2 regions of the Peribacillus sp. V2I11 genome follow, and region 1 is predicted to be linked to the other one. Evidence: riboswitches for the same ligand, from Rfam matches in the RefSeq annotation. Region 1 holds a riboswitch; the other holds the start of a gene.
The links. Region 1 has a riboswitch for glycine ahead of QFZ73_RS18370 (hypothetical protein). Riboswitches for the same ligand answer to the same signal wherever they lie in the genome.
Positions count from the first base shown of each region.

Region 2: it holds a riboswitch for glycine, as region 1 does, so the genes downstream of both, glyA (serine hydroxymethyltransferase) here and QFZ73_RS18370 (hypothetical protein) in region 1, are expected to answer to the same signal.

Region 1 is NZ_JAUSYW010000001.1:3,738,385-3,754,617, reverse strand. Features, by position in the region: gene QFZ73_RS18380 (DNA translocase FtsK) at 1-126, opposite strand, end outside; gene QFZ73_RS18375 (amidohydrolase) at 552-1,739, opposite strand; gene QFZ73_RS18370 (hypothetical protein) at 1,941-2,375, opposite strand; glycine riboswitch at 2,767-2,868, opposite strand; gene QFZ73_RS18365 (DUF1444 domain-containing protein) at 3,155-3,961, opposite strand; gene QFZ73_RS18360 (thioredoxin family protein) at 4,012-4,323, opposite strand; gene QFZ73_RS18355 (hypothetical protein) at 4,432-4,938, opposite strand; gene QFZ73_RS18350 (YtoQ family protein) at 5,061-5,510, shown strand; gene QFZ73_RS18345 (AraC family transcriptional regulator) at 5,640-6,509, opposite strand; gene QFZ73_RS18340 (DUF84 family protein) at 6,628-7,149, opposite strand; gene QFZ73_RS18335 (M42 family metallopeptidase) at 7,231-8,304, opposite strand; gene QFZ73_RS18330 (PepSY domain-containing protein) at 8,483-8,800, shown strand; one part of gene QFZ73_RS18325 (IS3 family transposase) at 8,859-9,760, opposite strand; one part of gene QFZ73_RS18325 (IS3 family transposase) at 9,760-10,018, opposite strand; gene QFZ73_RS18320 (YtnP family quorum-quenching lactonase) at 10,141-10,986, opposite strand; gene trmB (tRNA (guanosine(46)-N7)-methyltransferase TrmB) at 11,128-11,766, opposite strand; gene QFZ73_RS18310 (YtzH-like family protein) at 12,019-12,294, shown strand; gene QFZ73_RS18305 (phosphotransferase family protein) at 12,295-13,077, opposite strand; gene QFZ73_RS18300 (diacylglycerol/lipid kinase family protein) at 13,370-14,341, opposite strand; gene QFZ73_RS18295 (hypothetical protein) at 14,522-15,031, opposite strand; gene thpR (RNA 2',3'-cyclic phosphodiesterase) at 15,267-15,824, opposite strand.
Region 2 is NZ_JAUSYW010000002.1:139,145-155,377, reverse strand. Features, by position in the region: gene hxlB (6-phospho-3-hexuloisomerase) at 1-255, opposite strand, end outside; gene hxlA (3-hexulose-6-phosphate synthase) at 272-913, opposite strand; gene hxlR (transcriptional activator HxlR) at 1,436-1,801, opposite strand; partial or broken gene gnd (phosphogluconate dehydrogenase (NAD(+)-dependent, decarboxylating)) at 2,215-3,098, shown strand; gene QFZ73_RS27290 (hypothetical protein) at 3,139-3,393, shown strand; gene QFZ73_RS27285 (hypothetical protein) at 3,728-4,006, shown strand; glycine riboswitch at 4,266-4,371, shown strand; glycine riboswitch at 4,374-4,496, shown strand; gene glyA (serine hydroxymethyltransferase) at 4,582-5,832, shown strand; gene QFZ73_RS27275 (serine dehydratase beta chain) at 5,848-6,366, shown strand; gene sdaAA (L-serine ammonia-lyase, iron-sulfur-dependent, subunit alpha) at 6,366-7,247, shown strand; partial or broken gene gcvT (glycine cleavage system aminomethyltransferase GcvT) at 7,262-8,375, shown strand; gene gcvH (glycine cleavage system protein GcvH) at 8,454-8,849, shown strand; gene gcvPA (aminomethyl-transferring glycine dehydrogenase subunit GcvPA) at 8,851-10,203, shown strand; gene gcvPB (aminomethyl-transferring glycine dehydrogenase subunit GcvPB) at 10,196-11,683, shown strand; gene QFZ73_RS27245 (iron-sulfur cluster biosynthesis family protein) at 11,867-12,172, shown strand; partial or broken gene QFZ73_RS27240 (HAD family hydrolase) at 12,453-13,281, opposite strand; gene QFZ73_RS27235 (GapA-binding peptide SR1P) at 13,558-13,719, opposite strand; gene gap (type I glyceraldehyde-3-phosphate dehydrogenase) at 13,689-14,732, opposite strand; gene QFZ73_RS27225 (biotin/lipoyl attachment domain-containing protein) at 14,967-15,218, opposite strand; gene QFZ73_RS27220 (SAV0927 family protein) at 15,335-15,556, opposite strand; gene QFZ73_RS27215 (GNAT family N-acetyltransferase) at 15,795-16,233, opposite strand, start outside.

The DNA.
Region 1 (16,233 bases):
CGAAAGCTTCGAAAAATCCATTTTCCTTAATGTCTCTTCATCAAGCGGTTCATCTATAATAATTTCTTCGATTTCAATAATTTCCTCTGCTTGGAACCATTTTTTCATCTTATTTAGCCATTTCAAAACTATCACTCTTTCTACATCTGTAGTATGTAACTAATTCTACCAGTTATTTTAAAAATATCGAGAAAATTTAAGCTAAATTGGGATTAGTATCTTTTTTTTTATCGAATTCTTACTAACTTAACGTATTTCGCAGAACTCCTACCCTATTAAACCCCTTCTGAAATGAGTTTAAACCTATCCATCACGAAATAACATTAGTCCCTAGTCTACTATTTAAATAAAACACCGCTGTTAAATCGCGTTTACAAAGAGATTAAGTTTTCATGCAGCCCATGAAGCAGACTGGCAATTCACTGCTTCATCCTTCACGAAACCTCCGGTGGCATCCAAATACCTGCCGAAACCCACAAAACACCGTTCGTTAATACCGAACGGTGTTTTGTGGGTTCCAGCGTTTTTTTTGTAAACAAAGACCAAAGGGACTATTTCCATTCATAAAAACTGCATACAACCTGCGCCACTGATTTGGAAGCGATCAAAAGGGCATCTTCATCAATGTCGAATTTAGGATGGTGATTGAAATATGCCTTCTCCACCCCTTTCGGTTTACAGCCAATGTAAAAGAAGCAGCCAGGAATCTTTTCTGCATAATATGAAAAATCTTCTGAACCTGAGAAAACCGGAAATTCCACGACCTTCTTAATATCTTTGTCATTCATGCTTTCCAGGCTATTTTTCACGAATCCAGTCAGTTCAGGGTCATTATATAACGGAGGATAATCCGGCACATATGCAAGTTCGCACTGAACATCAAATTCCGTTTCTATCCCTTTGACGATCCGGTGGATTTCCTTATCGATCAGCTGTTGGGTCTCTGCTGTCATATAACGGACATCCCCTTCAATTTCTATACGATCTTTTATGACATTAAAGCTTCCTTTTCCATCGAAGGAGCCGATTGTGACTACGCCCATATCAAAAGGGTTCAACCGACGGCTGACTACGGTTTGTACGGCTGTCACGAAGTGGGCGCCTGCCACAATGGCATCATTAGCCATATGCGGGGAGGAACCATGGCCGCCTACACCCTTTATCGCTAACTTGAAATAGGTCCGTCCAGCCATCGAATAGCCGCCGCGATACCCGACAACCCCTGCTGGATGAGAAGGAAATAAATGGATTCCGAAAACAGCATCCAGTTCATCCAAAAACCCTGATTCCATAATGCTTTTTGCTCCACCTGGGGGTGTTTCTTCTGCATGTTGATGGATTATTTTGATCGTACCTGATAAGGAATCTTTCAGCTCATTGATGCAGTCTGCCAATACCAATAAATACGCGGTATGCCCATCGTGTCCGCAGGCATGCATGACACCTTCATTTTTTGAACGGAACGGGACCTCCGCTTCTTCTGTAATCGGCAATGCATCGAAATCCGCACGGAGACCTATCGTTTTCCCTGGTTTTCCGCCTTCGATCGATACGATGATCCCTAATCCGTTTCCTACATTCGTTTGAATCGACACATCTTTCCCTTTATAAAAATCAATGATATATTGTGCCGTTTTCTCTTCTTTGAAGGATAGTTCCGGATTCTCGTGTAAATGACGGCGAATTTGAACCATTTCCCCTTTACGGGCTTCCAGCATGTTCATTAATTTGCTTTTCACGTTCACGATTATTCTCCCCCTATTTGATTATGATTTGTTGGTCAGGTATGCCTTTCGTGTCCCATGTATAGCATTTATACATCATGCTCTGTTAAATATCATTGTTGATAAACAGCGTAATAGTAAAGGACCCTGCTTGTAGGTCCTTACTTAGTTGCTTCACTAAAGCTTCGGATATTCTAGGTATTATTAAAAAGGATTCTATTGGAATATTTGCTGTTCACATTTCCAATATAAGCTCCCGGAGCTATTCCTTTCCAAAAAGGTGACTATAAATTTAGTTTTATAATCTGGATCTGAAAATGAAACTTTATGATTGTGTGTCCACCCTATTTTTCCTAATTTGCTGAAAAGATGCTGTTCATCTGTATCAATTTCTCTCATAATCCGTTCTCTTCTATAAAGAACTTCTTGTTCACAGACAATACTGCAAGAATATTTTCTGTTAGGGCTGCTTTTCTTCGCATAAATCCACTTGTTCTCAAAGTCCAGGTTTATTATTTTTTGATGGATATCCTTAAAAAGGCCAATATCACAATTAAGTTCCTTTGCTACTTGTTCTAAAGGTTTTTGCATAACTTCAAGTGTATATTCTTTTTTCCTTCGGTCCGTAGGCAAAGAGAAAAACTCTTTCATATTAATCTCAGCGAAAACGGATTTAAAATTAAACATAATAAACGAATCAGCGTCTAATTTGTTTATTATGCCTCAAGCCGGATACACAATTAATCAATATTCCCTTATATTCATCCGTTTTGAATTCCGGAAGCAAACGACTGTATAAAGAAGCGATACATCTTGTTTCCCTATAAAAGATTAAATTTGCCTGTCTATCCTCTGGAAAGAATAATTCAATATTTCTTATAATCGGCATAACTACCTCCGGAAAACCAATGAAAATCTTTTTATAATGCCGGAACTACATTTACCTCGTCTAAGCAAAAGCCGCTTCTGCTCAATTAATTGCAATGGACCCATTCTTATATTGGACGACAAAAAGGACGGAGAAGGGTTGCGTAAACTAACTGCTCCCTTCTCTGTCCTTTTACCTGAGAGTTTAGCTCCATTTTGGTCATGGAGATTTCCCCGTTGGCGGCACACTTCCTGCGCGCTCTCCAGAGTTGCGTCCAGCTGCGGTTCCATTTACCTGAGAGATTTGCTCCAAGGGATGTTTTTGGAACTTGCTCCTTCGGTGGCTCAATGCTTTGCAATCTCCCACAACGTTCATCCGCTTATATAGTTTGATATTCAGGGATTCATTTTTATATTTCCGAAATATTCCAATTATATTATTACCCATTAAATAACAAATATCAACTCTTTTCCTGATTCCCTTGTTGAAGTTAAGGAGACTCTACTAAACTTTAAAAGGACCGCTGCCAGATGCTGACACGGTCCTTTTGTGATTCAATATATTATTGTTCACGCTTTTTGTTTTTACCCATAATGAAGATGGGCTCCAACTCATTTTCTTCATAAAGGAATGATAGAGCCGTAATCGGAACATGACCGCTGGCAAAGAAGCTCATCGCCATTTGCGCAAGAATATCATAGCCCGTATCATTCTTCACATCGGCAATGATGATGACATCCTGATGGGGAATGGCCACAGCCATGGTTCCCTCGATCTTGTCCTTCATTTCCCGAAGCCAGGATTCATTCAGGATCCTGCTGGCATCATATCCATCATTCGTGTTCAAAAAATAAAATGCATTATCTGCAACGATATCCGACTTCATTTCAGTGGATAGGGAACGGGCATTGAAAAGGGCAATTTCACGGATCCTGTCACCCTGCCAATTTTCCCGTTGAATCATCTTTTCATCTATGAGACGGTAAGTTTTCCCTAAATCAAGGGCATAAAAAATCCGGGTTTCAGCCGTATGCTCATCGAATAAAAATGGATTTCCTTCTTCGGATTCCATTGGGAAGGAGGTCGAGCGAATGACTGGGAAAATGCATTTCTCCTTGCCCTCCATGCTGTGTTCTTCCCCCATCACATTCAGGGCCTCTTCCACGTAATAGGTAATTTCATCGATGGCTTTTTCCTGTACGTTTTCATAGTTAGCAAGTACAGGAGGCAACTCGATGGTGATCCCTTTCCCGGTCTTCACATTCTCCACCCGTAACGTATCTTGCTTGCTATCGAATTTGAATGTGCGATTCCCATCTTTTAGGCGTTCCTTCAAGATATTTTTCAGCTTCGTGCTATCCATTTTCATGACTGACCCTCCTCTTCATTGAAAAATCCCCAGCGAGAAGGGGAAATTGATTATAGTGATTGTATGAATTCCTCAATTTGTTCTTGTGTTTTGCGATCCTTGCTTACGAATCTGCCTAGCTCTTTGCCATTATCATACGCAATGAAACTTGGTATACCGAATACATCATTAGCTGCACACACATCGATGAATTCATCACGGTCAACATAAATGAATGTAAAGTCAGGAAATTTCGTTTCTATCTCAGGCATTATCGGTTCGATTACACGGCAATCTCCACACCATGTTGCTGAAAAAAGAAAGATATGTTTGCCTTCATTTTTCAATGCATCATATTGCTCAACGGTTTGTAAATTTTCCATTTGAATATTCCTCCTGCTCTAAATGACACCTTATTTTTTATAATCCCATCATACCAGACTCTCCGCGAATCAACCATTAATTCGGATCGGTTGAACGACCGGGTCATCTTATTTCTGGGGCACGGATGAAACGATTTCCATCATTTGTTTCGCATCGGTTTTTAATTGATCTTTATCCGTTTCGGTTGTCAGCTTCACCCCTCCGATCCCCACTGCAAGCTCATACTTTTCTTTCGGTATCTCTTTGATCGAGATAAAGCCGAATTTATCATCAGTTTGAAAAGAATGCAGCACTACATATTGATCCTTTTGTTGCTTCATTGCCAAATATAAAACGGAGCTGTCTTCTTTTTCATTTGGATTGACAAATAATATATAAATCTTATCACCTTTTTGTAAAATCAAATTATTATCATGTTCTTCTACTACCTTAAAATCCTTTGGCAGATAGACCTGAATAAGCCCTGCCTCGAGATCGGGCTGTTTTTCGTCGTCACGAAAAGCCACTTCTGCGGCCTTCATTGCCTTTTCGGTTTGCCTCTCAATACCTGAGCATCCCACAATCAAACTGCTTATTAACAGGAAAACAAGAAATTTTTTATTCGATAATGCCATCGTCATTCCTCCAGCCATCTCTTTTACTCACTTAAGGATACTATTATCCTTATTTATGAAATTCATCCATTTTCTCAAAACATGATACAATGAAAGCAATTTAAATACCGAGGAGGAAAACAATGAAATTAACCGTGTATCTTGCTGGGGAGATCCATTCAAATTGGAGAAGCGAGTTGAGAGATAAGACCGCTGCACTGAAACTTCCTTTAGAATTCGTCGGCCCGATGGAAAATCATGAACGCTCTGATAATATCGGTGAAGATATTCTTGGGGAACAGCCTAACCCCATTCTGAAGGATGCGGCCGCTTCCCAAATCAATAATTTGCGGACAGGTCTTTTGATGAAAAAAGCTGATCTTGTCGTCGCTCTGTTTGGGGAGAAATATAAACAGTGGAATACGGCCATGGACGCAAGCACCGCCGTTTCCCTGGGTAAACCGCTTATTTTGATTCGCCCGGAATCCCATCACCATGCCTTAAAGGAATTATCGGAAAAGGCGAGCGTCACGGTCGAATCCGTGAACCAAGCCATGAAGGTTCTATCTTATATTTTTGAAGAAGGGCTGTAAATCTCCCTTGCCAAGGGTTCAAGTATGAAGGACTGATCATTTCATATTCACCCAAATAAAAAGCTTGCAGGGGAAATTAGATGCCTAACCTCCCCTGCAAGCGAAAAACGAATAAATTTAGGTTGAACCTTATCCCTTTTTAATGGGTATCCAAATTTCGGAGTAATAGTCAGGGTTTGAAGCGTCGTCGTTCGCGTATACTTCCAATTCGGGAGTTCCTGCATGTTCATGACCGCTGGTAGGGAACCATTCGGAAAAAATTCGCTTCCAAGCTTGTTGGATGCTATCAGGCATAGGTCCGTGAACTTCGAATACAACCCACTTGGAAGCCGGTATAGTAAGGGCTGAAAACTCTTCAGGCACTTTCCCGGCATACTCTGCACCTATCCAATAATCCATCGTTTCATTTTTTTCCACTGCCCGCTTATCGACACATACACCAATCAAGCCATCTATTTGGCCATTGTTCAACTTCGCTAACCGATCTCCTGTCCCATCCGAATTCACTTTCTCCCATAACTTCGGAATCCCAATCAAATTCTCTTCATTAACCAAGGAAAACTCTTGCTTGATTCCAATCAATTGAAAGGAATCCCTTTCAAGGATATTGTATTTCATCGGTTTTGCCCCTTTCACAATCACCTGTATCACCAGGCGTTCATAGAATTTCATCTTCCCCATATACTTTCGGGCTTCGCTTGGAGATATCCCATGCTGCCTTCGAAAAGCTTTTGAGAATGCCTCGGGGGTGTCATAGCCATACTTGTAGGCTAAATCAATGACCTTGCCATTTGTGGATGAAATCTCCTGGGCGGCTAAGGTCAGTCTTCGACGCCGGATATATTCACCAATGGTAATATCCGTTAAGATGGTGAATGTCCGTTGAAAATGAAAAGCTGAGGCATTCGCCTGCCTGGAAATGCTCTCGATCGTCAGGTCCTCCAATAAGTGCTCCTCGATATATTCGATGGCCTTTTGGATTGATTCAACCCACCCCATTCCGCTCACCCCTTGTCACTATACTAGCAAGGCCGTTCAATAAAATCCTGTCTGATTCTGCTCTGTTTTGGCAGTGTTCGTTTCCATCATTCAAAACCCGCCTTTCCATGACAGTGATTCAAAAATCCTGATTTTTCATTCTCAGCTTATACTCGAATTGACCGGCTAGCATCCTCATGATATGAAGGAACATTTCCCCCCTGGTGATTCGCTCATTTGTAAACACGCCGATCGCTCCTTCCTTTTTGCTAATATTCTCTTGCCTTGTGAAGGCGTCCATCACAGGGCCTAACTCTTCACCGTCCTGCAGCTTCTCAGCAACAATTCCCGGCAGTGGGATTCTCGCTCCGCCAGCTACAAAGACCTCACCGTCCCTCGTGGCCATCGCACCCCAATTACACAGAAACAGGCCTTGTCCCATTTTCACGACACCGCCTTCGAGTCCGATACCCATTTCGGCATCACTGTGAATCAAGCAATTCCGGGCACGTGTCATTGCCCCCTCCATCGTTTCCTCATCTGAAAAAGGCTGTTCCGGGACCCCGCTCTCCACTTGAAGCGAAATGATTTCTGCATCTTCATATACGCCAAGCACGGCACTTACTTTCGCCGGATTCTTACTGCCTACTGCTATTTTCAATATCATTACCTTCCTTCTATATAAAAAAAGCTGATGGAAAAGGATTCATGACAGCATCCCATTCCATTTCAGCTTCCTTCATCAACCGTTTTTTATCAAGGTCTCGAATGTCGTTTTATCACAGGAACGAACCAATTTCCCAATCAGTTCACGTGCAGCGGCATAATCATCAATATGAATCATGGATGCATGTGTATGAATATAACGGGAACAAATGCCAATCACCCCGCTTGGAATGCCTTCGTTTGCAATATGGACCTGCCCGGCATCCGTGCCGCCTTGGGAAACGAAATATTGATACGGAATATCATTCGACTCGGCCGTATCAAGGATGAATTCCCTCATGCCGCGATGCGTAACCATCGAACGATCAAAAATGCGGAGCAGTGCCCCTTTCCCCAGCTGGCCAAATTCACTTTTACTGCCGGACATATCGTTCGCCGGACTTGCATCCAAAGCGAAAAAAAGATCCGGTTTGATCATATGAGCTGCCGTTTGCGCACCCCGTAATCCCACTTCCTCCTGGACGGTTGCTCCGGAATATAAGATATTCGGTAACGTTTCACCTTTTAAATCTTTTAACAATTCAATCGCAAGTCCGCAGCCGTAACGATTATCCCACGCTTTTGCGAGGATTTTTTTCTCATTGGCCATCGGCGTGAATGGACAAATCGGTACAATCTGCTGACCTGGCTTAATACCGATTCTCTTCACATCTTCCTTGTCGTCCGCCCCGATATCAATCAGCATATTTTTGATATCCATTGGTTTTGAGCGTTGCGATTCATCAAGCAAATGGGGTGGAATCGACCCGATGACACCAATGACCGGACCGTTATCGGTTATGATTTCGACTCTTTGGGCCAAAAGCACTTGACTCCACCAGCCTCCCAGGGTCTGAAAGCGAATCATTCCATTTTCCGTTACGGAGGTGACCATGAATCCCACTTCATCCATGTGCCCGGCAACTAGTACAGTCGGCCCATCCTCATTGCCTCTTTTTACGCCAAATATTCCGCCAAGGCGATCTTGGACGATTTCATCCGAATACTTTTCCAGCTCACTCTTCATGAAACTCCGAACTGCATGTTCATTTCCCGAGGCTCCCGGTAATTCCGTCAATGTTTTAAAAAGCTCCAAAGTCTCATGATTCATTTTTTCTACCCCTAACCTATGTATTGTTTCTTACTATTTTACAAAACTTAGCAACGTGTTACACTAGAAAGTTCTAATTTATCAGTTAATGGGTAAAATTTCAAATTATTAGTCAAATAAAGCGTACTTCTGTATACTAGAAGAAGTTATTTTAAAAAATGCAATGGAGGAGAAATCAATGAATTGGAAAACGTTTTTACTAGGTACTGCAGCTGGGTTTGCCGCTGGCTTTGCCACAAAACAACTATTGGATCAATCAAGTAAACCTTCTCCGGATAAAGTCTTGGCCCAAGTGAAGGAAACAGTCAAAAAGGATGGAAATATATATGGCTCATGGATCTTGATGAAGCCGGAGAACTTTTCAAAAAATGATTTGGACTATGAAGTGTACAAAGGCGGGATCACCAGAAACACAGAGGGTAAACGCGAGCAATTCGAATTTGTTGCAGATGCCTCGACAGGAACGATTTTGGAGCTTAATGCGCAAAATGATTGAAATAAAAATAGGAGGGCTGCACATAACCCTGTCAAGTAGACAATAAAAAAAGAGTATTTTAAGCTGCGGCCTTTTCTCGATATTCAATCGGGGAAAGGCCGTTAAATTTTTCTTGGAAGCGATCAGTATTATAGAATTCTATATACTCCTGAATAACTACATAAGCTTCCTCTGCTGTTTTTGGGCGTTCCAAATATAACTTCTCTGTTTTTATATGCGAGAAGAAACTTTCTATACACGCGTTATCATGACAATTGCCACGACGAGAGTGGCTTCCTTGAATACCGAGTTCTTTTACCTGCTTTTCGTATGATTTCGTCGTATATTGGAATCCTTGATCAGAGTGAAGAAGGGCACCCTTTTCAAAGGACTTGTCCCTTAACTGATTTAACGTATTATGAACCAATTCAAGATCGTTTCGCGTAGAAACTTCCCATGCCACAATTTCATTATTATACAAATCTAAAACGGCAGATAGGTAGACAAACGTGTCTCCAATCCGTACATAGGTTATATCTGTTACTAACTTTTGTAACATGGACTCTGCATAGAACTCACGGTTTAAAACATTTTTAAATACAACGGATCCTCTTCGACCATAGAAAGGGCGTTTCTTTCGAATAATAGATGTAACCCCCAATTCTCTCATCAATCGGCGAACACGCTTATGATTGACAACGATTCCCTCTCTGAATAAAGCTCGAGTCATCCGTTTATATCCGTAGTATGGATGTATCTTATGGATGGCTAATATATGTTCTTTTATCCATAGGTTTTTCTCAAGTCTCAGAGAACGTCTAGACTGAGTCTTCCTCCATTTGTAGTAACCAGCTCTTGAAACTTCACCGATTTTTAATAGCCACGCGAGTGGGTGTGTTTTCCTCAATCCATCAATCACTTTAAACCTTTCGGCTTTCAGGACCATTCCTTCCCATGTAGATTTGGATTGCGCTTTTTTAAATAGTCCACCTGCGCTTTCAGATAAGCATTTTCTTCTTCTACACTAGAAAAATTCTTACGGTTCCATACACCACGTTGGTCTTCAAAAGGCTCATTATTTTGCACTTTCTTTACCCAATTCGCTATTTGCGCATCACTTTTGATACCAAATCGCTCACGAAGCTGACGATATGACCAGCCTTCCTCCAACTTCAAACGAACAACTTCTCGCTTTAATTCTTCTGTATATGTTTGAAAGGTTTGCCCCTTTTTTGCCATAAAAAAATCCCCTCCAAGATAGACTGTTTAAGAGCATTTTATCATGCTCTCTTTTTACTCTGTCTACCTGTAGGGGATAATACCAGGCCGTCTAAATGACGTCCCTCCTTTTGCTTTCCCGCTTATCGCTTCCGTTTCAATTCGGCAATTATCTCCTTACCCGTTACATCCCATTTGATGGCACAGTAATGGGCATCATGGTAAAAGCTATACCAGGACCCATTTTCCAGTCCGGATTTCATCCACTTTTCCTTCGCCTCGATGGAAGTCATGGGATAATCGTCATAAGCGAGGACCCAGAGGACATTCGCATGCGCGTGCGTCGGCATGATATCTGCCATGTGAATCAATCTATCCCCACCATCTTCAATGATGATGATCGAATGACCATCACTATGACCCCCAGTATGGATCATTTTAATGCCGTCCGTAATTTCCTGCTCACCTTCAAAAGGACGTACTAGAGAAGCGACAGCCTTCCAGTTTTCTGACCAATATGTACTTTTTGAACGAATATTCGGGTTTTTCATTTCCTCCCATTCCGTTTTGGTCGTAATGATTTCTGCACGCTCGAAAACAGGCACCCAAGTTTCACCTTCACGTTTCGTCAAACCGCAGGCATGGTCGAAATGTAGATGGGTCATTAAAATGTAATCGATATCATTTGGCTGAATCCCAAGTCTGCCAAGATCTTCGATAAGATTGGATTCCTCCGTGACCCCAAAATTCCGTTTTTGCTTGTCATTCATCTTTCCATTACCAATACCGGAATCTATAAGCATGTTCAAACCATTTGCCTGCACCAAAATCGGATCCGTACGTAACTCGATTTGGTTATTTTCGTTAACAGGATACTTCTTGGACCAAAGCGGTTTCGGTACAACGCCAAACATCGCACCACCATCCAAGTGAGTCACACCGCCATTCAACCATGTTAATTTAATTTCCCCTATTTGCATCGTTTCCATTTTACCCCTCCTCTCCCTTTAGTTTAACACCCACTTCCATATATTGAAATTGATAACAATCAAGTCATTCTCGTGTATGAATCATACCGGCTTAAACAAAGTAAAAAACCAGATGCTGTGCACCTGGTTTCTGATTGATGATTATTGGAACATTGCTTCCAATCTGTATATCCGGTTGCCTTTACTTGAGAACTTTTCTTCATACTCAGTCATGATGTTGCCTTCAAAATTGCTGTTATGCAGATCAAGGCTTACATATTTCAAGAGCATGCCGTATTCGGAAATACTCTTCAAGGAAGATTCGAATAACCCTTGGTTATCCGTCTTGAAGTGAATCTCGCCTTTGTCTGGCAGAATACCTTCATATACTTCGAGGAAGGTCTTATACGTTAACCGACGTTTTGCATGACGTGATTTCGGCCATGGATCAGAGAAATTCAAGTAGACGCGATCCACATCACCTTTTGCAAAATAATCCCCTAAGTTCGCTGCGTCAACATTCAACAGCTTTAAATTTGGAACATCCGCTTCAATCAGCAAGTCCAGTGCAGCTACAATGACGCTTCTATATACTTCAATTCCAATGAAATTCACTTCAGGATGAGCTTTTGCCATTTCTGTGATGAAACGGCCTTTGCCCGTACCCACTTCAATATATAACGGATTATCGTTACCGAAAACTTCATGCCATTTACCTTTATGGCTCACTGGCTGCTGAATTACATATTGTGGAAAATCATTCAAACGGTCTTCAGCCCAAGGTTTATTTCTTAAACGCATGATGACACCCCTATTTATAATATAATCGTTCAAACCATAACATGAGTGGATGGATTCCTGCAAGTTGATTTTTTCAGGAAAAGCCTGCATGCACCCACTGATACAATAAAAAAACCGCCGGCCATCCAGGCGACAGTCTCTGTAGTTTTCATGTATAAAACTTTCCGCAAAACACACCATAAATAAGTGAAGGGCAGGCGAGAACCACCTGTGAATCCCTTGAATCCATATTTAAGAAAGGAGAGGTATTATATGCCGCTTTCCCATGAACATCAAATGTCACTATTAAAAGATATATTGACCAATCATCAAACAGACTGCTGCGGATCCGTTTCTGAATGTGAACAGGTTGAAAGGCTCGTCAAATCCTTAATGATCAATATGGAAATTGACAGCAATGTGAAAACGATACTGACGGAGATTTACGAATACAGTCAGACAGGCATCGGTACCGCCGATTTAGATGCACATATTTCAACCCACCAGAACGACTTGTCCCAGTGGGTGGATGATATAGATCAATTCTGATCAGCCAACCATCAATAATGCTTCCAGTTTTTGCAGTAATTCATTTCTTTCCTCGTACCTCTTTCTACGATGATGCCATTGGATGGAAAGCACAAGTTGTGAAACCGTGTGCCATTTCATCCTCATCTCCAGGCCTGCGTCAAGCTTCTTGCCGTAACGGGCAAGCCATTGATTCCATTCTTCCCTTGGGACATATGAATACAGGAGTATGCCGAGGTCAATGGCCGGATCGCCAATGACCGCTCCGTCCCAATCAATCAGGAACAATCCGTCGGTTTCGGTCATGAGCCAATTATTATGGTTCACATCGCAATGACAGACGACTTTTTCGTCGCATTCAATCAACAGGAGATTATTCTGTAAAAAATGGATGGCCTGCTTGATAATCGGAATATCCGTAATATCCGAAGATAACCCGATTTCTATGTCTGTAAGTATACTTTCAGGTCGTAAAGGGGATTTCCCAAGCCTTTTGAGCATGCTTAACAAAGGATCGGATTGATGAATTTTTTGAAGCAGCTTTGCGACTCTTATATTGTTCATTTCCTGCTGAGATAGCTCCCTGCCTTCCATCCAATGCTGGGCCGTAATTACATCCCCATTTTCCAGGCGTTTTGTCCACATTAACTTTGGAACAATTCCCTCAGCTGAAAGAACAGCTAAAAATGGCGATGAATTTCGTTTAAGGAAGAGCTTCTGCCCCTCTTTCTCGGCAATAAAGGCTTCCCCCGTAGCTCCTCCAGCAGGGGATATATCCCACTCCTGACCTAATAAATGTTCCAACTGGTTCACCTTCGATTTCCTCGCTTAATCATACAAATGTGGGTACGTTCACCTAGTGTATGTATTACCACTACTTTGAGTCCATGTTTTATAAAAAATCCGCCTGTTGGCGAAGCTGCATATATACTTGCATCGGGATGATACCCGCAATTAAAAACATCCTCATTTTAGAGAAATAAAAAAATAGCTATTGAGCAATTAAACAATAGCCATAAATTAAATTTTAGTTGAAAAATGGTTTCTTCGTCAAGTACTATAAAACGATTATACTCATAAAACAAAAACAAATAAATCATTTCATATTTTTGTATGGGCTATCACCCTTGAACATGACGCGAATTTTCTCTTTCAGAACCACTGCAGCTACTTCATCCGTACCAACAATTTCCCCATCAGACTGAACTTTTACTGACCCTTGATTCTTCATTTTTATCATTTTACCAGAAAAAGAATCAACATTTTTAATGTTTAGGTGACCGCCCCAAAAAACGGTGATGAAGACGGTCAATAATTTCAACAAAGTAATATCATGGACCGCAATCACGTTCTGGTTCGCAATGACGATGAACCAAACCTTTTTCAAAAGATGCCGATCTCCATTAACGATCAATTCCATGAAGCTCGGCTTGTAAGTAAATAACATTTTAATAAAAATGAACAGATAAATTAATTTACCCGCTCTGACAAAATTAAACCATTTTTTCAGAGGGGAACGGTCCGCTTCATCGGAAATTTCAGCATCAATGCCCATTCCCAGGCTGTTCACGAAATAACCCACCTTGCCATTCGTCTCGAACTGCCCAATATCAATGGTACTAAAGGCATTATCCTGAAATAAAGAAAGGGCTTCTTCCAGACTCTCAGTTTTTTGAATGCCCCTTACATAATCATTGCCGGACCCAGCCGCAAGGGAGCCGATGATAGCATGAGGGAAACCAATGGCGCCATTTATCATTTCATTAATCGTGCCATCTCCCCCGACAGCGATCATCCGGGTATCCAGATTCGTCCCTGATAGAATTTCCTTCGTCAATCTTGACGCATGCCCCTTTTCCCGTGTAAAAAACACCTCATGGGGAACAGCTTTTGATTTCAGTATTTCCTCTGCTTTTTTCCAAATCTTCAAACTCTCTTCATTTCCAGCCATTGGATTCACAATAAAATACACCGTTTCATTTAGGTGCGGCATGCTCATTTCCTTCTGTTTGGTTATATTCGGCTTCCCATTCAGGCCACAGGCTGGATGCAGTTTGGCAATATTCAAGCAAAGCCTGCGCCCCTTTTAACTGCTGTGCCGCCTTAAGAGGAGACGATATTGCCCGCATTCTTTCAAACCATTCCGGGAAGGTCCGTTTATCCAATATCGTACTATAATAAGGGGCCTCGGGATAATCGACATATCCATAAAATCACCTTTTTAATCGGCATGTTCACTTCATATAGCTCAAATAACTGTGAGACGATGTTCGTCATCATTTGCCCCCAACAAAGGATTGAGCACTTTTTTATCAGGATGCTCATGATGCCTGCGGACACAGAAACGACCACTCGAACCGATGAAAGCAGCGTCTTCCTCCGCTTCCTGACAAGTGATGCACCAAGTATCAACAGGGGTAAATAAAATGACTTCGACTTCAACAGGCGCATTTTTCAATAGAAAGATAGGTTTATATAATATGAGAAACGTATCAGGAAAACGCTGCAGAAAAAAGCGGAGCCTCTCATCCAAAAAGAATGATTGGTCCACAAATGACTTTTCACGAAGCGTCGAACTCCCCCATTTCATTTGAAAACGGAACAATTGATTTAAAAAAATTTGCTTTAATTCATCCAGACTGGCCGGACGGAACGGAAATCTTAATGAAAAAACATTTGTATCTTCAACCTGGTTCGGTATTAGCGGTCCTTCTGCCACTGCCTCCTGTTTACCTGTCCGGTCGAATATGCCTTTCACCTTTTTAATCAGGCCCTTTGACTCTTCCTGAGCGGATCAAATTTGACCTGTGTTTCACTTTCAGTATGTTCGCTATACAATCGATCTAGCTCGCCCGCATTATAAGCTGCCTTCAGTTTATCCCATTGCTGTTTTTTCAACCGTGCAAATTGTGTTGGATAATGATAAATATCCTGCTCATAATATAATCCTGCATCTTTATGAGTTGTGCCATTCGACCACCACCCATCTCTTTCTATTTTTGAAGGTTTATCGTGAAAATCTTCTCGTATGAAGGGGAAGCTCCAAGATGTGTTTGATATAACGAAACCTGATCGGCTTCAAAATGCTTATTCTCCAAATTCGCTGACTGGCGAACGCTCTCCAACGAAAAGGGACTATCCCCCTCGAATTTTCTTGCCAGCGTTATATGAGGCTTAAACGGCTTTTTATCAAGTTCAAAACCCGCTTCGATACAAGAATTATAGACTTTCCTTTGAATGGCAAAAAGCCTTTCTTGCTGATGGACGCCTGCCCATAGAATCCTTGGACTCTCACTCCTGCCAAAACCGCCGATATCGCCGAGTTCCAAGCCGAATGAGGCCTCATTGGCAAGCTCGCTTTCCACACGCCCCAAAGCATCCTCTTTCAATGTATCGGGAGCATTGCCCAAAAATGCCATCGTAATATGATAATCGGCTGGATGCAGCCATTTCTTAAATGGAAAGTCTGGCTTTAGTTGTTCCGTAACGGCATTTAAATAAGCCTTAATATCATCAGGCAATACTAAAGCAAAGAAAAAATGAGTATTCATGATCACTTACATTCCTTCCTGTTTTCCCTTTAACTTTACCATAATCACCATTGCATATACCTTTTCTTGGTCTTCCTTATAAATATTCCCTATCCTCCATACCCTGAACGAAGCCATGGTGGAAAATGCACGGGTGCGGGGCGGATTAATGAAAAATACAGCAAAAATCAAACAAAAAAGACTGTAGGCAAAAGGAGTTCTATCTAAATTTTTAAACATAGTTGATTGGAACGGAAGGTGCGAGACTTCTGCGGGAATAGCGAGTCCAAGGGAGACCCCACAGGCGCAAGTGCGCCGAGGAGGCTCCCGGACCGCCCGCGAAAAGCGAGTGCCTGAAGTGGAAATCAACGTCCAAATTTGTACAAGCCCAAAAAAAAACTGTAGACAAACTCGATTTTCATCGAGTTTG
Region 2 (16,233 bases), on a different contig from region 1:
AGCGATAATTAAAATATCATCTTTTTCTAAACCAGGGGTTACCGTTTCTCCTACTACAAAGGCATCTAACCCCATGTGCATCATGCGCATAACAAAAGATTTGGCCATAAACCCAGAACGACCTGCACCAGCCACAAAGATTTTCTTGGATTTAAGTATGTGATCCACCAATTTTTCAGCTTCATCTTCAGATATTAATTCGATTGTCCGATTTAATTCGTTTTCAATTTCAGCTAAGTATTGAGTAGTCTTCATAATTCACATACCTTTCTTAAGCATAAGTCGCTTGTTTAATTAATTCTTGCATTTTTGCAGCTACTGCTTTTTTATTATCTTGTCCAGTAATACCACCGCCTACAATGACAAGATCAGGCTGTGCTTCAATGACTTCTGGCAATGTATCTAATTTAATTCCGCCTGCTATAGCAGTTTTCGCATTCTTAACAACGCGTTTGATTATTTGAAGCTGTTCAAATGAGTTTTCTCCTTTAGCCTGAAGATCGTACCCTGTATGCACACAAATATAATCAACGCCCAGTGCATCAATTTCGTACGCACGTTTTTCGATATCTTTTACATTGATCATATCAACAAGAATTTGCGTTCCTTGTTTTTTAGCTTCTTCCACTGCACCCTTGATTGTTGCATCATCCGTCGCACCAAGAACTGTGATGATAGAAGCACCAGCTTCAGATGCCTTCATAACTTCATATCCGCCAGCATCCATAATTTTCAGGTCTGCCAATACGGTTAAATTAGGAAATGCTGCACTAACTTCTTTTACTGCTCTAAGACCTTCATTAATGACAACAGGAGTTCCAATTTCTACTACATCGACAAATTGCTCTACTTCTCGAACTACTTCTATTGCCTGTGGGATGTTTACAAGATCTAATGCTAATTGAAGTTTCATAAATACTTCACTCCTTAAATAATTTTTTGTTTGATACTACATTTATTGTATTCTCTAATTATTTAAATGAGAAGTACCCACTTTTATATCATATAGTGTTCAAAAGTATACTGTGTGTAAGGTAAAGAAAGGAAGATAAGTGAAATATACCAAGAGTTGCTTTTTGGAAAATTTGTTGAAGAATTGTGTTTGAAGCCCTATTATGTAGAAGTTGTTAAAGGGTAATGTGATTAAAAAAGAAAATCGTGGTACTTCTTCTTGCAGGTAATTAAATAGACCGTAAAGTGAGTAGTAAGCAACTAATCTAATACAATAGAGTTCGTATACCGTCCGCCGATATGGGTTAACAGGCTAAAAAAACACATGGAGGAACCTTTATAAAGGTTTCTCCATGTGGTTTTTAGTGTCCAATTTATTTAATTAAAGTTTTTTTCTTAATCTGTCCATAACGAAGATAGCGCTTTCAGAAAAGGAGCCATAAAGGATTATTTTCTAATCCTTCATGAGGGAAGCTTTTTTCTCCTAGAGGGATTCTTCTTTTCTATCTACTTGGTTATTCAAGACTGTCTCCATATACTCACTGCCCCAGTCATACATGGATTCAAGAATTGGCATCAAACTTTCTCCTCTTTTGGTCAGAGAATATTCAACTTTTGGTGGAACAACAGGATAGACTTCACGGTGAACAATTAGGTCATCTTCCAGCTCTCGCAATTGACTAGCGAGCATTCTCTGCGTAATTTCAGGAATCATAGATTTTAGTTCCCCAAATCGCTTGGTTCCTTCTTTGCCCAGATGCCACATAATAAGCATTTTCCATTTACCGCCAATAATAGAAAGTGTCAATTCTTTTTCACAGTAAAACGTCTTGTCACGCAGATGTCCCATTTATTTTCCCCCCAGGTCATAAAATAATAGTGTACTTTATAATACTATATAATAAAAAAGTGCGTACTTACAATTAAAAAATATAGATATTATACTTTTATATACATAGAGGATCATCACCGCAAGAACTATTCTTGGTACATCCATTAGAATCTTACTACACTATAATTTTACAATCAAGGAAGAATACAGGGGGGATTAAATGACTTTTCTACGTAATAAATTTTTAGACAGGAATGCGTTTAAGTATCCTAAACGTCGGAAATACCATGCTGTGACCCATATTTAAAGCAACAGGGGCTTTAGATAATAAGGTGAATTTTTATACTAAATAAATATAACGAAGTTACCAATATGTAAAAGGAAAGAAGCACAAATTAGAAGTACTCTATTCTAAAAAGGAGGCCATCACGATGAAAGTTGGATTAATCGGTTTAGGAAAAATGGGATTAAACTTAGGGCAAAACCTAATTGAAGAAAGCCACGACGTTGTGGCCTATGATTTAGATTCCGGTGCTGTAGAAGAAATGGAAAGATACGGAGCTAAGGGAACAACTAATATAGTAGAACTCATTAAATCATTAGAGCAACCCCGACTTATTTGGCTTATGGTTCCTCCAGATTCAGTTGATGTAGTAATTAGTGAAGTGACACCGTTTTTAAATATTGGCGATATTTTAATTCAATCTGGAAATTCCTACTATAATGATACCATTCGCCGGTACAACAGGCTAAAGAGATATGGTGTGAGCTTTATGGATATCGTGACCTCTGAAGGAAAGGAAGGTGCTCGAAAAGAGGCTTGTTTCAAGATTGGAGGAGACCTTGAAGCTTGGCGCATAGTAGAGCCCATTTTCAGAGATATATCTGTAGAAAATGTATATGCAGGAAAAGCAGGGAGTGGTCACTTCTTGAAAATGAACAACAATGGGATTGATTACGAAATGGATGACATTAGGGAAGGATTGGAATTATTAGAAAAAAGGGAATTTGAGTACGACTCTGAGAATGTAGCAAGAGTATGGAAAAAGCGGTTCGGTTATTCGTCCAGGGCCTATGGATTTAACGGAAAAGAGCGTTTTCTAAAGATGAAAAATTAGAAGAAAATAAATAGAGTAGATATGGAAGTCTTCTTGAGAAGGAAAATACGGCCGAGACTGCTTTTGATTTACAAACTGCCACTCCCGTCATCGCATGTCGTTGATGCGCTATCGTTCATTAGAAATTTACAGGGAAAGAGGTAGCCCACTATGCAACGAATTTGGATGGGCATGCTGTAAGGAAAAGTGGGAAGTGAGAAGTCACTGCGTTTAAGAAAATCCAATTAGAGGTTCCTAATGAAAGAACATATTATGTTCATTTCCGTCAGTTCTAAAATGCAAATGAAAGATGAAAAATTATTCAATCAAAAGGAGGAAAATAGAATGGAAAGAAACAATACAGTTATTTTAAATGAAGTGATAGTAGGTTTATATAGCAATAAAGAATTAGATATAATGTTAAATAAATTATCAAATTACTACCAAGTTGATATAGCTGATTTTACTGTAAATAAAGTGAATTCAAATAGCTACAAAGAAATGATTACTTGATTGATAGTAGACTTATGGTCCATTACAGGAATACTTAAATTGGTGAACTGAGAGTCATATTAAACAACTAAAAGAAGGGGCTTTACCTACCCAAACATATTTATCTCATTCAATATGCATCTGTCGTACAGGGAATGGAAAATAACCCATTACCTGTATGATGCTGTTTCATCCCTCCCTATTAAAAATCTCCAAGATTTAAATAGGGATATTGATAAAAAAGGCAATCAAATTAAGGAGATGGAAAGTGATTACCTTACTATTAATACAGGGAAGAGGAGATGGTAACATAGTGTAGATACTAATATTGTAAGGTAAAGGGGAAGAATCCAAAATGAGTAAGGAAAAGAAAATCAATCTAAAGAGGCCAAATAAGTGGTGGGTATGGGTTCTAGCAATTATCGTCATAGCTAATATGGCAAGTGGTTGGGACAAAGAGGAAGTTGCGAAAGAAGAGAAGACTAATGAAACCACCGCTGAACCTAAGGAGGAAATGAAAGAAGAGAAGGAGGAGGAAGTTCCTAAGCAATCTCTATTGCTGCAAGGATTCTCGCAAATCTCACAATACCTTAATTTTCTCTTTTTCCATACATCTATTGTGTTAAAAATATAGACTTCATGTCCTTTCCCATCTTGCGCTTTTCTTAGCAACCGTTCAAAAGTAGATCGGCTTACGCCTAGATATAGAAACTTATTGGAATTCAGAAAAACAGTTATAATTTTGAATAACAAAACTTCTAACTTTATGGACTGTCAGAAAGATCTATACTGTCTATGTTTAAATTTCTGAAAATAAAGTTTTTTCAGATAATTATTGAAATTTTCATTTAAACCCGTTAACATACAATTATAATGGAAATTTATATAAGCGGATGATAATTGTGGGAGAGACCGAAGAAATCGATTCGGCACCGAAGGAGCAATTCCCAAAAAAACCTTGGGATAGAAACTCTCAGGTAAAAAGACTACAATTGGACGCACCTCTGGAGAGAGCTGAAAAGCCACCAAAGGGGAATCCTTTTGATGAAACGAATATTACAAGACAGATTGTTTTGTATTATGTTTCATATCGAAGGTAATCTCTCAGGTAAAAAGGACAGAGGAAAGGTGGGATATTTATCCTGCCTTTCCTCTGTCTTTTTTGTGAGGAAAGGTAGCTTGGAAGAAACTCGAGGAGGATATTTGAATATGAGTCTACAAAACTATGATTCAGAGATTTATAATGCCATGGAAAATGAAAGGGAAAGACAACATAATACGTTAGAATTAATCGCATCAGAAAACTTCGTAAGTAAAGAAGTGATGGAAGCTATGGGGTCTGTCCTCACTAATAAGTATGCAGAAGGATATCCAGGGAAGCGTTACTATGGAGGCTGTGAATATGTAGATGTGGTGGAACAAACAGCGATTGAACGCCTTACCAAGCTGTTTGGTGCTAAGTATGCAAATGTACAACCACACTCCGGTGCACAAGCAAATTTAGCTGTTTTTTATGCCCTGCTTCAGCCTGGCGATAAAGTGATGGGGATGAACCTTTCGCATGGAGGACACTTAACTCATGGTAGTCCTGTCAGCATCTCGGGGAAATGGTTTGATATTGTGTCTTATGGGGTGAGAGAAGATACTCACTTGATAGACTATGATGATCTTGAAGCAATCGCGAAAAAAGAAAAACCAAAATTGATTATTGCGGGGACAAGTGCCTTCCCAAGAACAATTGATTTTGCACGTTTTAAAGAAATCGCCGATCAAGTTGGAGCAAAACTGATGGTGGATATGGCCCATATTGCGGGGCTCGTGGCAGCAGGTTTTCATCCATCGCCCATCCCATATGCGGATGTGGTGACAAGCACAACGCACAAAACTTTACGCGGTCCACGTGGCGGGATCATTTTAACAAATGATGAAGACATGATAAAGAAAATAAATAAAGCTATATTCCCAGGGATTCAAGGAGGGCCACTCATGCATATTATTGCGGCAAAGGCGGTTTCCTTTAAAGAAGCATTGCAACCGAGCTTTAAAATCTATGCCAAACAAATCATTGAAAACTCAGCAACACTTGGCGAAACATTAAAAAAAGCAGGCGCAATTCTTGTTTCAGGTGGAACGGACAACCATATCGTCCTATTAGACGTTCGCCAATGGAATTTAACCGGAAAAGAAGCAGAACGATTACTAGAAGAGGCGGGTATAACAGTTAACAAAAATACGATTCCCTATGATACTGAAAGCCCATTTGTCACAAGTGGCATTCGAATGGGAACAGCGGCTTTAACGACACGCGGTATGAAGCAGGAAGAAATGGTTAAAATCGGAGAAGTGATTGCGGCTGTTTTAAAGAGCAATGGAGATACAGTTGTTCTAGAAAAAGCAAAAGAAACAACAAAAGAGATTTGTAAAGGATATCCATTGTTTCAACAGCCTATAACGGTCTAAGAAGGGAGAAACAACATGGAATTCCAAAGTTGTTTTGACATTATCGGCCCTATCATGGTAGGGCCATCTAGTTCTCATACTGCTGGTGTTGTATCAATGGGGAAGTTCATTCATGAACTATTAGGTGGTTGTCCGGAAGAGGCGAACATTATTTTCTACGATTCATTTGCTGAAACGCACCAAGGTCACGGAACAGATAAAGCCCTACTTGGCGGATTACTTGGCATGGATACGGATGATTCCAGGATTAAAAATGCCATGGAGCTGACTAAAGAACATGAACTAGATTACGAATTTCAATTTGAAGGCAGCTGCCCTTATTTTAAACATCCGAATACAACAGTCGTTACGGCAAAACGTGGGGAATGGCTGGTAAAGGTAGGTGGGGCATCCCTTGGAGGCGGTTTATCTAAAATCTTTATGATTGGTGATGAAATGGTTGATATTCGTTTAAGCACTAGCGATGACTTTTCGGTACTTGCTACACATTACCATTCATATGTGTTGAAAAAAACGTCGTTAGAGGGTGCATGATGGAAATTCGGTCAATGAACGAGCTAATTGAATTTTGTACACATAAACAGAAAACGATTGGTGAAATCATGTTGATGATGGAAATAGAAAAATCGGGGAGAGATCAAAAGACGATCATCAGCATGATGGAAGAACGGTTATTTAAAATGCAGGAAGCTGTTGAGAACGGTAAAAAAGACACCTCTACTGCACCAAGTGGCATTTCTGGTGGTGATGCCGTTAAGATGTACGATTACGTGAATCAAGGTAACTCTCTTACAGGAAGTTATATTAGCGATGCCATGACTTTCTCACTGGCGACATCTGAAAGTAATGCGAGAATGGGAGTCATTGTTGCAACTCCGACAGCCGGAGCAGCCGGTATATTACCCGGAGTATTGTTTTCGCTTCACAAAAATGACGGAACTTCCTACAGAGACTTAGTCATGGGACTGTTCACTGCAAGTGCCCTTGGGTATGTCATTGCCAACCGGTCCTTTATATCTGGAGCAGCAGGAGGATGCCAAGCAGAGGTCGGTTCTGCAACGGCGATGGCGGCAGGGACCATTGTAGAATTAAAAGGTGGCACACCTAAACAAGCGGTTAATGCAACAGCCATTGCTTTAAAATCACTGTTGGGCCTCGTTTGTGATCCAGTTGCTGGGCTTGTTGAAGTGCCTTGCATTAAGCGAAATGTGATTGGAACATCCATTGCTTTTTCAGCTGCTGATTTATCTCTTGCAGGTGTTGAAAGTCGTATTCCATGTGATGAAGTCATTGAAGCCATGTACAAGATTGGAAAGGAAATGCCTCGAACACTTAGAGAAACAGCACTTGGTGGTCTTGCAATGACCGAAACAGGTAAAAGGGTAAAAGAACAGTTATTTAGCAAGAGATCTTAATTGGAGGTGTAGCAATGAGCACAGCAACCGGATTGAAGAGAACACCGCTTTTTGAAACATATAAAAATTACGGAGCAAAAGTCATTGATTTTGGTGGTTGGGAACTGCCAGTCCAGTTTTCAAACATTTTAGAAGAACATGATGCTGTCCGAAAGGAAGCAGGACTTTTTGATGTCTCTCATATGGGGGAAGTGCTTGTTGAAGGGAAAGATGCAGAAAGCTATATTAATTACCTTGTCACAAACGATGTAACAAAGCTTAGCATTAATCAAGCACAGTATACCGCGATGTGTTATCCATCTGGCGGGACAGTGGATGATTTATTGGTCTACAAACTGAAAAATGATAAATTTCTTCTCGTGATTAATGCAGCAAACATTGAGAAAGATTACGACTGGATGAAGCAACATGTTAAAGGAGAAGTGACACTTCGTAATATTTCAAATGACATCGCGCTGATCGCCATTCAAGGTCCAAAGGCGGAAGGCATTTTACAAAAGCTAACGGAAATCAATTTATCGGGAATTGGAGTTTTCCACTTTACTCAACATGTTAATCTGGATGGCATTACGGACGTGCTTGTATCCCGTACGGGTTACACAGGGGAAGACGGATTTGAGCTTTAATTTAGCAGCGGACAAGGCGCCAGCACTTTGGGAAAAGCTACTGGAAACTGGAAAAGAAAACGGCTTAAAGCCGTGCGGACTCGGTGCACGTGACACTCTTCGCCTTGAAGCACGTCTTTCTCTATACGGACAAGAGCTCACAAAGGAAATCAGCCCTCTTGAAGCTGGAATCGGTTTTGTCGTAAAAACGAACAAAGAAAGTAATTTTATCGGCAAAGCCATACTTACAAAACAAAAAGAAGAAGGGGTAAAACGAATATTAGTTGGAATTGAAATGACAGGAAGGGGCATTCCTCGTCACGGTTATAAAGTGTTTTCAGGAGGGTCAGAGGAAATTGGTTTTATTACATCCGGAACCCATTCACCGTCTTTAAAGAAAAGCATAGGTCTTGCGCTTGTATCAGCAGAAAATGCTGACCTAGGAACACAACTTAAAGTGGAAATTCGTAGGAAGATGGTTGATGCTATTGTGGTAAAAGCACCGTTCTATAAAAAAGGATAATCTCTTAACCTTGCACGAAAGAGTAAGCACCCTACAGTAAATATTAATAAATTTTATGAGTGAAAGGAAGAAAAAACAATGACAAAAGTGATAGCTAACCTACTATACAGCAAGGAACATGAGTGGGTACTACAATTAGACGAAAACCGAGTGCGTATTGGAATTTCTGATTTTGCCCAAAAACAATTAGGTGATATCGTTTTTGTTGAAAATCCGGGAGTGGGTGATGAAGTAACGGCTAATGAATCAATAGGATCGATCGAGTCGGTTAAAACAGCTTCTGAAATCTATACCCCTGTATCAGGTAAGGTAGTTCGTGTAAACGAGGAGTTAGATGATGCGCCTGAAATGATCAATGACCAGCCATATGATGCAGGGTGGTTGGTAGAAGTGGAACTATTTAATTCAGAAGAGTTACAAGTACTTCTAAATGAAGATCAATACGAAACTTTTGTGAATGAAGGGGAGGAATAAAATGACAGCGACCTATCGTTATCTTCCTGATACTAAACAAGATCAAGAGGAAATGCTATCCTTTCTTGGAATCTCTTCGACAGAGGAGCTGTTTGAAGATCTCCCGAATGATATTCGTCTGGAAGAGGAGTTAAACATCCCTAATGCAATTCCTGAACCACTTCTGTTGAAAAAGATGCATCAGCTTGCTTCGCAAAACAAACATGCCAATCAAAATCCAATCTTTCTTGGTGCGGGTACTTATGATCATTACATTCCAAGTGTTGTGAATCATATGATTTCCCGTTCTGAATTTTATACAGCTTATACCCCTTACCAGCCAGAAATTAGCCAGGGAGAATTACAAGCCATTTTTGAATTTCAAACCATGGTATGTGAGCTGACAGGAATGGATGTTGCAAATTCTTCCATGTACGATGGCTTTACTTCCCTTGCAGAAGCAGCATCACTTGCAGTTGTATCAACAAGACGTTCGAAAGTACTTGTATCAAAGGCGGTTCATCCAGAATCCCGTGCCATCTTACAGACAGTAGCAGATGGTCAAAGGTATACAGTGGAAGAGGTGAATCTTGCGACGGACTGTACAGACTTAGAGAAACTGCAAGAACAAATCGATCCATACACAGCAGCTGTTATCGTCCAATACCCAAATTTTTTTGGTTCCATTGAAGATTTGAAAGAAATTAAGAAAATTGCCGAGACAACAGGCGCTATGTTAATTGTTAGTGCTAATCCACTGGCATTAGCGCTTTTGCAACCACCAGGTAATCTTGGAGCAGACATTGTAATAGGTGATATGCAGCCCTTAGGGATACCAATGAGCTTTGGTGGTCCGCACTGTGGTTACTTTTCGGTTCATAAAAAGTTTATGCGCAAAATACCTGGACGTATCGTGGGTCAAACAACAGATGAACAAGGAAAAAGAGGATTTGTGCTAACATTGCAAGCACGTGAGCAGCATATTCGCCGTGATAAAGCAGCTTCCAATATTTGTTCTAACCAGGCGTTAAATGCGCTAGCTTCCTCCATTTGCATGACAGCACTTGGAAAGCAGGGAATTAGACATATGGCACAGCTAAACTTCGATAAAGCTGATTACATGGCAAAACGTCTTAAAGAAATAGGTTGTAAGATTATGAATCAAGCACCATTTTTTAATGAATTTATTGTCGAGCTTCCACTTCCGGCTAAGGTAGTCAATGACGAGCTTCTAAAAGCAGGAATCATCGGAGGATTTGATTTAGACCGTGATTACGGCTTAGGAAATCAAATGCTCATTGCGGTAACCGAGCAAAGGACAAAAGAAGAGATTGACCAATTTGTAAATGTATTGGAGGCGATTGTACATGGTTGAATACAACGATATAATCTTTGAAATCAGTCGAGCTGGTCGAATTGGTTCAAGCCTTCCAGAAAGTGATGTCAACAAAATCGATTTAAAAGATAAGCTTCCTATGCATTTGATTCGTGACATACCAGCAGAACTCCCAGAGGTGTCAGAACTTCAGCTTGTTCGCCACTACACAGCACTTTCCAATAAAAACTATGGGATTGATAATGGGTTTTATCCACTTGGTTCTTGTACGATGAAATACAACCCGAAGATCAATGAGGATGTGGCTCGTTTCGACGGTTTTAGCCGCATTCATCCGTATCAGCCAGCCGAAACGGTGCAGGGAGCACTAAAGCTTTTATATGAATTACAGGAAGATTTAGCTGTAATTACAGGTATGGATGCTGTGACGTTACAACCTTCAGCAGGAGCTCAAGGAGAATGGACCGGTTTAATGATGGTCAAAAACTATCATGAACAAAAAGGGGAGACAAGAACAAAAGTACTTGTTCCAGACACAGCCCATGGTACCAACCCTGCCAGTGCATCAGTGGCCGGATATAAAACGGTTACGATTCCATCTAATGAACATGGATTAGTCGATTTGGAAGAATTAAAGAAACATATGGATAATGATACAGCAGCCCTAATGCTGACCAATCCAAACACACTTGGCCTTTTTGAAAAAGAAATTGTGGAAATTTCTAAAGTGGTGCATGAATCAGGTGGCTTACTGTATTATGATGGGGCCAATGCCAATGCGATTTTAGGGAAAACAACACCGGGAAAAATGGGCTTTGACATCGTGCACTTAAATCTTCATAAAACATTTACAACTCCTCATGGTGGAGGTGGTCCTGGTGCTGGTCCTGTTGGTGTAAAAAGCAAGCTGATTCCATATTTGCCGGTGCCACACATTGAAAAAGATAAGGATCACTATGTACTGAACTATAATCAACCATTATCCATTGGCCGTGTAAAAGGTTATTATGGAAACTTCGGGATTCTTGTTCGTGCGTATACCTATATTCGTACAATGGGACCTGAAGGTCTACGTCAAGTATCGGAAAGTGCAGTCCTCCATGCAAACTATCTTCGCAAAAGGCTAGAACCATATTTCGAAGCACCTTATTCACAAATTTGTAAGCATGAATTTGTGTTATCCGGTTCAAGACAGAAAAAACTGGGTGTAAGAACCCTTGATATGGCCAAACGGCTGCTTGATTTCGGTTACCATCCACCGACCATCTACTTCCCGTTAAATGTAGAGGAATGTTTGATGATTGAGCCGACAGAAACAGAGTCAAAAGAAACCCTCGATACCTTTGCAGATACAATGATTCAAATTGCTAAAGAAGTGGAGGAAAATCCAGGTGTTGTACTAGAAGCACCGCATACAACGATCATAGGACGATTAGATGAAGTGCAAGCAGCAAGACAACCTATATTGCGTTACACAAAAGAAGAGGAAGCTGTGAGAGAAAATGAAGTGGTGACATAATAAATTTAATTTCAGGTTGTAATGGTCCGTCGGTAATGAATAGGAGAGAACTTGTTTTGTCTTGGGGTTTTCTTCTTGGTCGTTTCAACATCCACTCAATCGTTCTCCTACCAGGCTTATGTTTGTGTAAAATAAAATGTTTGAGGATTAAAAACATGATAATGGAGAGAAGGAGGGGATTTGATGGTTATAACACTAACGAAATCAGCAGTGAACAAGCTGGAAACAATGAAGTTGAAAGAAGATCAATCTCCTCGGATTGATGCTAATATAGCAGGTGGATGTGGGATGTCTATCAAGTTTACGCTTGTTTTTGAAGAACCACGACGAAACGATACTTTTATTGAATATGGTGATATCCAGATTCGAATCGATCGTTTTACAAAGCGCTATTTAAATGAAGAGACACAAATAGATTATACAGAAGAGCATGGCTTTCTTGTGGGAGAAAGCTTTGCTTCAAGTGCATGTTCAATAGAGGTTGATTAATGGTCGTGGTTCTTCCTAATTGTATATGATAGATTTCTAATCGAACCTATTAAAAGAAGAGATTATAGATTACTAAATTAAGGCGCTGGAAGTTAAGTTGGACGATTCGGAAGGCAAAGAAAAGATAATAAAAAAGCAGCCATTTGGCTGCTTCAGTTTGTAGACAAAGTCCGTTTGTAGGGTCTTTGTCTACAAGCTTTTTTTGTATAATAAAGATAACATTACTTTTTATGGGGGATTGGTTATGTTATCAAAAAACCGACTAGAAAAACAGTTAAAATCAAATCACGGATTTGACTCCTTGTGTATTTAGTAAATCTAAAAGATGACGTACTGCATGGGAGAATCCATCTTCATCATTTGTTTTTGTTATTAAATCAGCCTTTTGTTGAATATTCAGAGGGGCATTACCCATCGCAACGGAAGTGGTTGCTACCTCGAATTGGGCGAGGTCGTTGCCCCCATCACCGAAAGCAATAATCTCATCAAAGGCTAGATTCATCATCTGTTGGTAATGTAATATAGCCTTTCCTTTATGTGTTTCGTTTGAAGTGATTTCAACGTTATTAGGAAAGGAAGAAGCCAACGAAACATCAAACTTATTTGCTAATGTCTTTTTTACTACCTCAATTTTATCTAGTTGATCATACTGTACCAATGCAATTAGTTTATAGATTTTAAGATTGTCTTGATTTAGAATTTTCATCGTAATTGTATGTTTGAAAAAGAGTGTCTAGCTCTTCATTACTTTTATGATGTAATGGAGGCAAAGTGGAAGGGAAACCGCCATAATTTGTATATACGAGAATTCTAACTCCTAATTTTTGCAAAACGGAGAATATCTCTTTATATGTAGACATTGGTAAAGTAACTTCGTACAACAGTTCTCTAGTTTTCGAGTATAAAAGGGAACCATTTAAACAAAAGATTGGAACCTCCATGTTTTGTATAGGTTTAATTTTTACCACATCTGAATAAGATCGACCTGTGTTCAAAATGACCGTATGTCCTTTTTCTTGCAGTTCTTCTAAGGCTTTCAAATCCCTTTCGGATATTTCATGTTGAGAATTCAATAAGGTACCATCTAAATCAATCGAAATACATTTCATCGTTTCAGTCCTTTCCCTAAATTAAAAATTTTTACAATTATACTCCTAAAAAGATTTTGGATTTGGCTATTTTTATTTGTTTTTTTGATAGATAAAAAGATTCTGGTTCAAATCTCTAGTTATTTTATCAAATAAAAAACAAAAATACCGAACTTCCTAGTTTTTATCATGAAAAGTTCGGCATAAAGTTTATATTCGAATAAAAGGTATCTTCTTATAAGGTGATATTAAAATTTGTTCTGCGCTATGCTTTTACAACACACCTCTATTCTACCTTTAATTCCTCTCATGATATACTGAATCTTGATTGAGGCATTGTTCTTGCTTGCAGTTAGAGTAATAAGTCATGACTTTTTCCGTATCGACAGTGTCTATGAGCTCTCCACAGTATTTACATATAACTGTACCTAATGCTTGAGGGCGACTGGAGATTTCCATTTTTTATCCATCCTTTCGTTTACTGCTTGAGCTAACTCAATGACCCTGCAAGCATACGCCCATTCATTATCATACCAGGCCAATATTTTAATTTGATTTTCCACTGTCATGATTGAAAGTCCATCTACAATCGCTGATTTTTCATTCCCTATAAAATCGGAGGATACTAACGGCTCTTCAATATAGCCGACATAATGAGACAGTTTTCCATTTGCTGCTGCATGAAATACTGATTTCACTTCGTCAAGTGATACCTCACGGGCAACTTGAACAGTGAGATCAACTAATGAAACATCCTGTGTAGGAACACGAATTGATATTCCTTCAATATATGAAGCCAGATGCGGGAGAACATCAACAAGGGCTTTACCCACTCCTGTTGTCGTCGGAACAATGGATTGAGTACAAGAGCGGGCTCTTCGTAAATCTTTATGCGGGTTATCTAAATGATTTTGGTCAGAAGTATAAGAGTGAATAGTGGTCATCCATCCCTGTTTAACTTGGAAGGCTTGGTCCATGATACTTAAAAGAGGGGCAACACAGTTAGTCGTGCAGGAGGCTGCGGATAAAATAGTGTGCTTCGAAAGATCTAACAGATGATCATTCACTCCCATAACCACTGTAAAATCCATATTCTTACCAGGTGCAGTAACAATGACAGTGGATGCTCCAGCTGATAAATGCTTTTGTGCCCCCTGGCGGTCATTGAATTTTCCGGTAGCATCAATCGCAATGTCTATACCCATTGTTCCCCATGGAATCCTCTCAGGTTCACGTTCAGAAATGATCTGAATAATATCACCATTAATTAAGAGATGTCCATCTTGTATTGAAATATCTGCATTCCAAGATCTGTGTATGGTATCGTATTTTAATAGATGAGCTACTGTTTCTACAGGATAAATGGAATTAATCGCCACTAACTTAAGTTGATCATGTTTATTGGATAACATTTTTCTAATCAATAGCCGACCGATTCTCCCTGTGCCACTAATGCCTAATCTCCTTATCATTGTGTTGCCTCCTTTCATCTTGTTACCACCTTTGTTATGAAGGTATTAATTTAAATGACCACTTCACTTGAAGTCGTGGTCCGTCTATGTTGACAGATTAGAATAATTTAAGCTTTTTAGATTATAAACAATGCTATTAGGAAGAAATCAAGTCGCTGAACATTTCCCATTCAAGAATCTCAAAACCCCTTGCTCGATTAATAATAAAGGGACCTATCGACAAACTATTATTATTTAGTCGCTTCCACTGGCAATCAAATCCTCTTTTATTAATGCAAGCACCATTCCCGGAATTACTTTATCCCCTTTTTGCACTTCTAAAGAATACACTTCACCACTTATCCCAATACTTATGGTTTCAAGATTTCCTTTACCGGTTTCTATGGTAAACAAAGGTTCCCATTCATATATTCGTGAATGATTTTCAATGGAGACTTCTTGGATGGTTCCATAACAAGAACTCATAACCATTTCATGTTGAATCATAAGTAATCTCCTTCCGGTTTGATATAAGGGGTACTGCTCAAAGTAGAGTTTAATATTGATTTACGAAAAGTTTCTGATTTAAAATCATCTGAAGAAAGATTCGGCATTCATCAACATCAATTGGATGGATTCCTAATTTTTCTGCCCAATAGCAATTCGTTTTCGGTATCTTCATTGCACATTAAGACCATTGTGCCACTTTGAATAGAAACGACCATTGCTTTCCCAAAAAAATTATTTGTAAATATGATAGCAAAGTCATATCGATGATGTTCCGTTGCTATACAATAATAATGGACGGATTGGCTTTCACTTTCCTCAAATAAAATATCTACCATGTTTTTTTCTATGCTCCTTCTTAAGGTTTTATTTGATCCAACCACAAACTCGTGGAACTTGGGTCAACCTTCGAATTGTTCCAATATATGAACGCGTTTTCATATTTACGCCGAAGCTTTTGGATGTTTCAAAGACCTTTAAAGGTTATATTTCACTTTAGGTGTTAGATGAGTGAATCTAATGGTGGGTTTTCAGCTTCTTTGGTTATATAATTATCACTTTGATTTATCCTTTATTCTAAATGGGTAATAGTGTTGCCTTATCGTTTGCTTCTAAGTTCTCAATCATTGCATGCCAGGATTCCGGTTTGTTAGATAAGACAGAGTAATAACGTCTTAAAAATTTTACAATCAGTTCTGTTTGTACTTCATTGACTCTAGCTTCCATTGGAAGAAAACAAAGATCAAGTCCTGTTACAGCCTCTCCATCATTGTTCCAGGAAGGGTGGAGATAAGGGAAATCAAGACGCTTGTAACCAAGATGAGACAGTACTTCACGGCGGACATATGGATTCATAGGCTTAACCCCGCCAAACTCATAGTGTTCTACTCGATATGGATCGTAAATTTCAGCAAACATCCCATATAAACGATTGCCATTAATCGAGGCCAAGTAAATTAAATCTTCTAATCTCTTATTGGCTAAAAATGGACCGATGCCGAGTCCAGCCTGACCA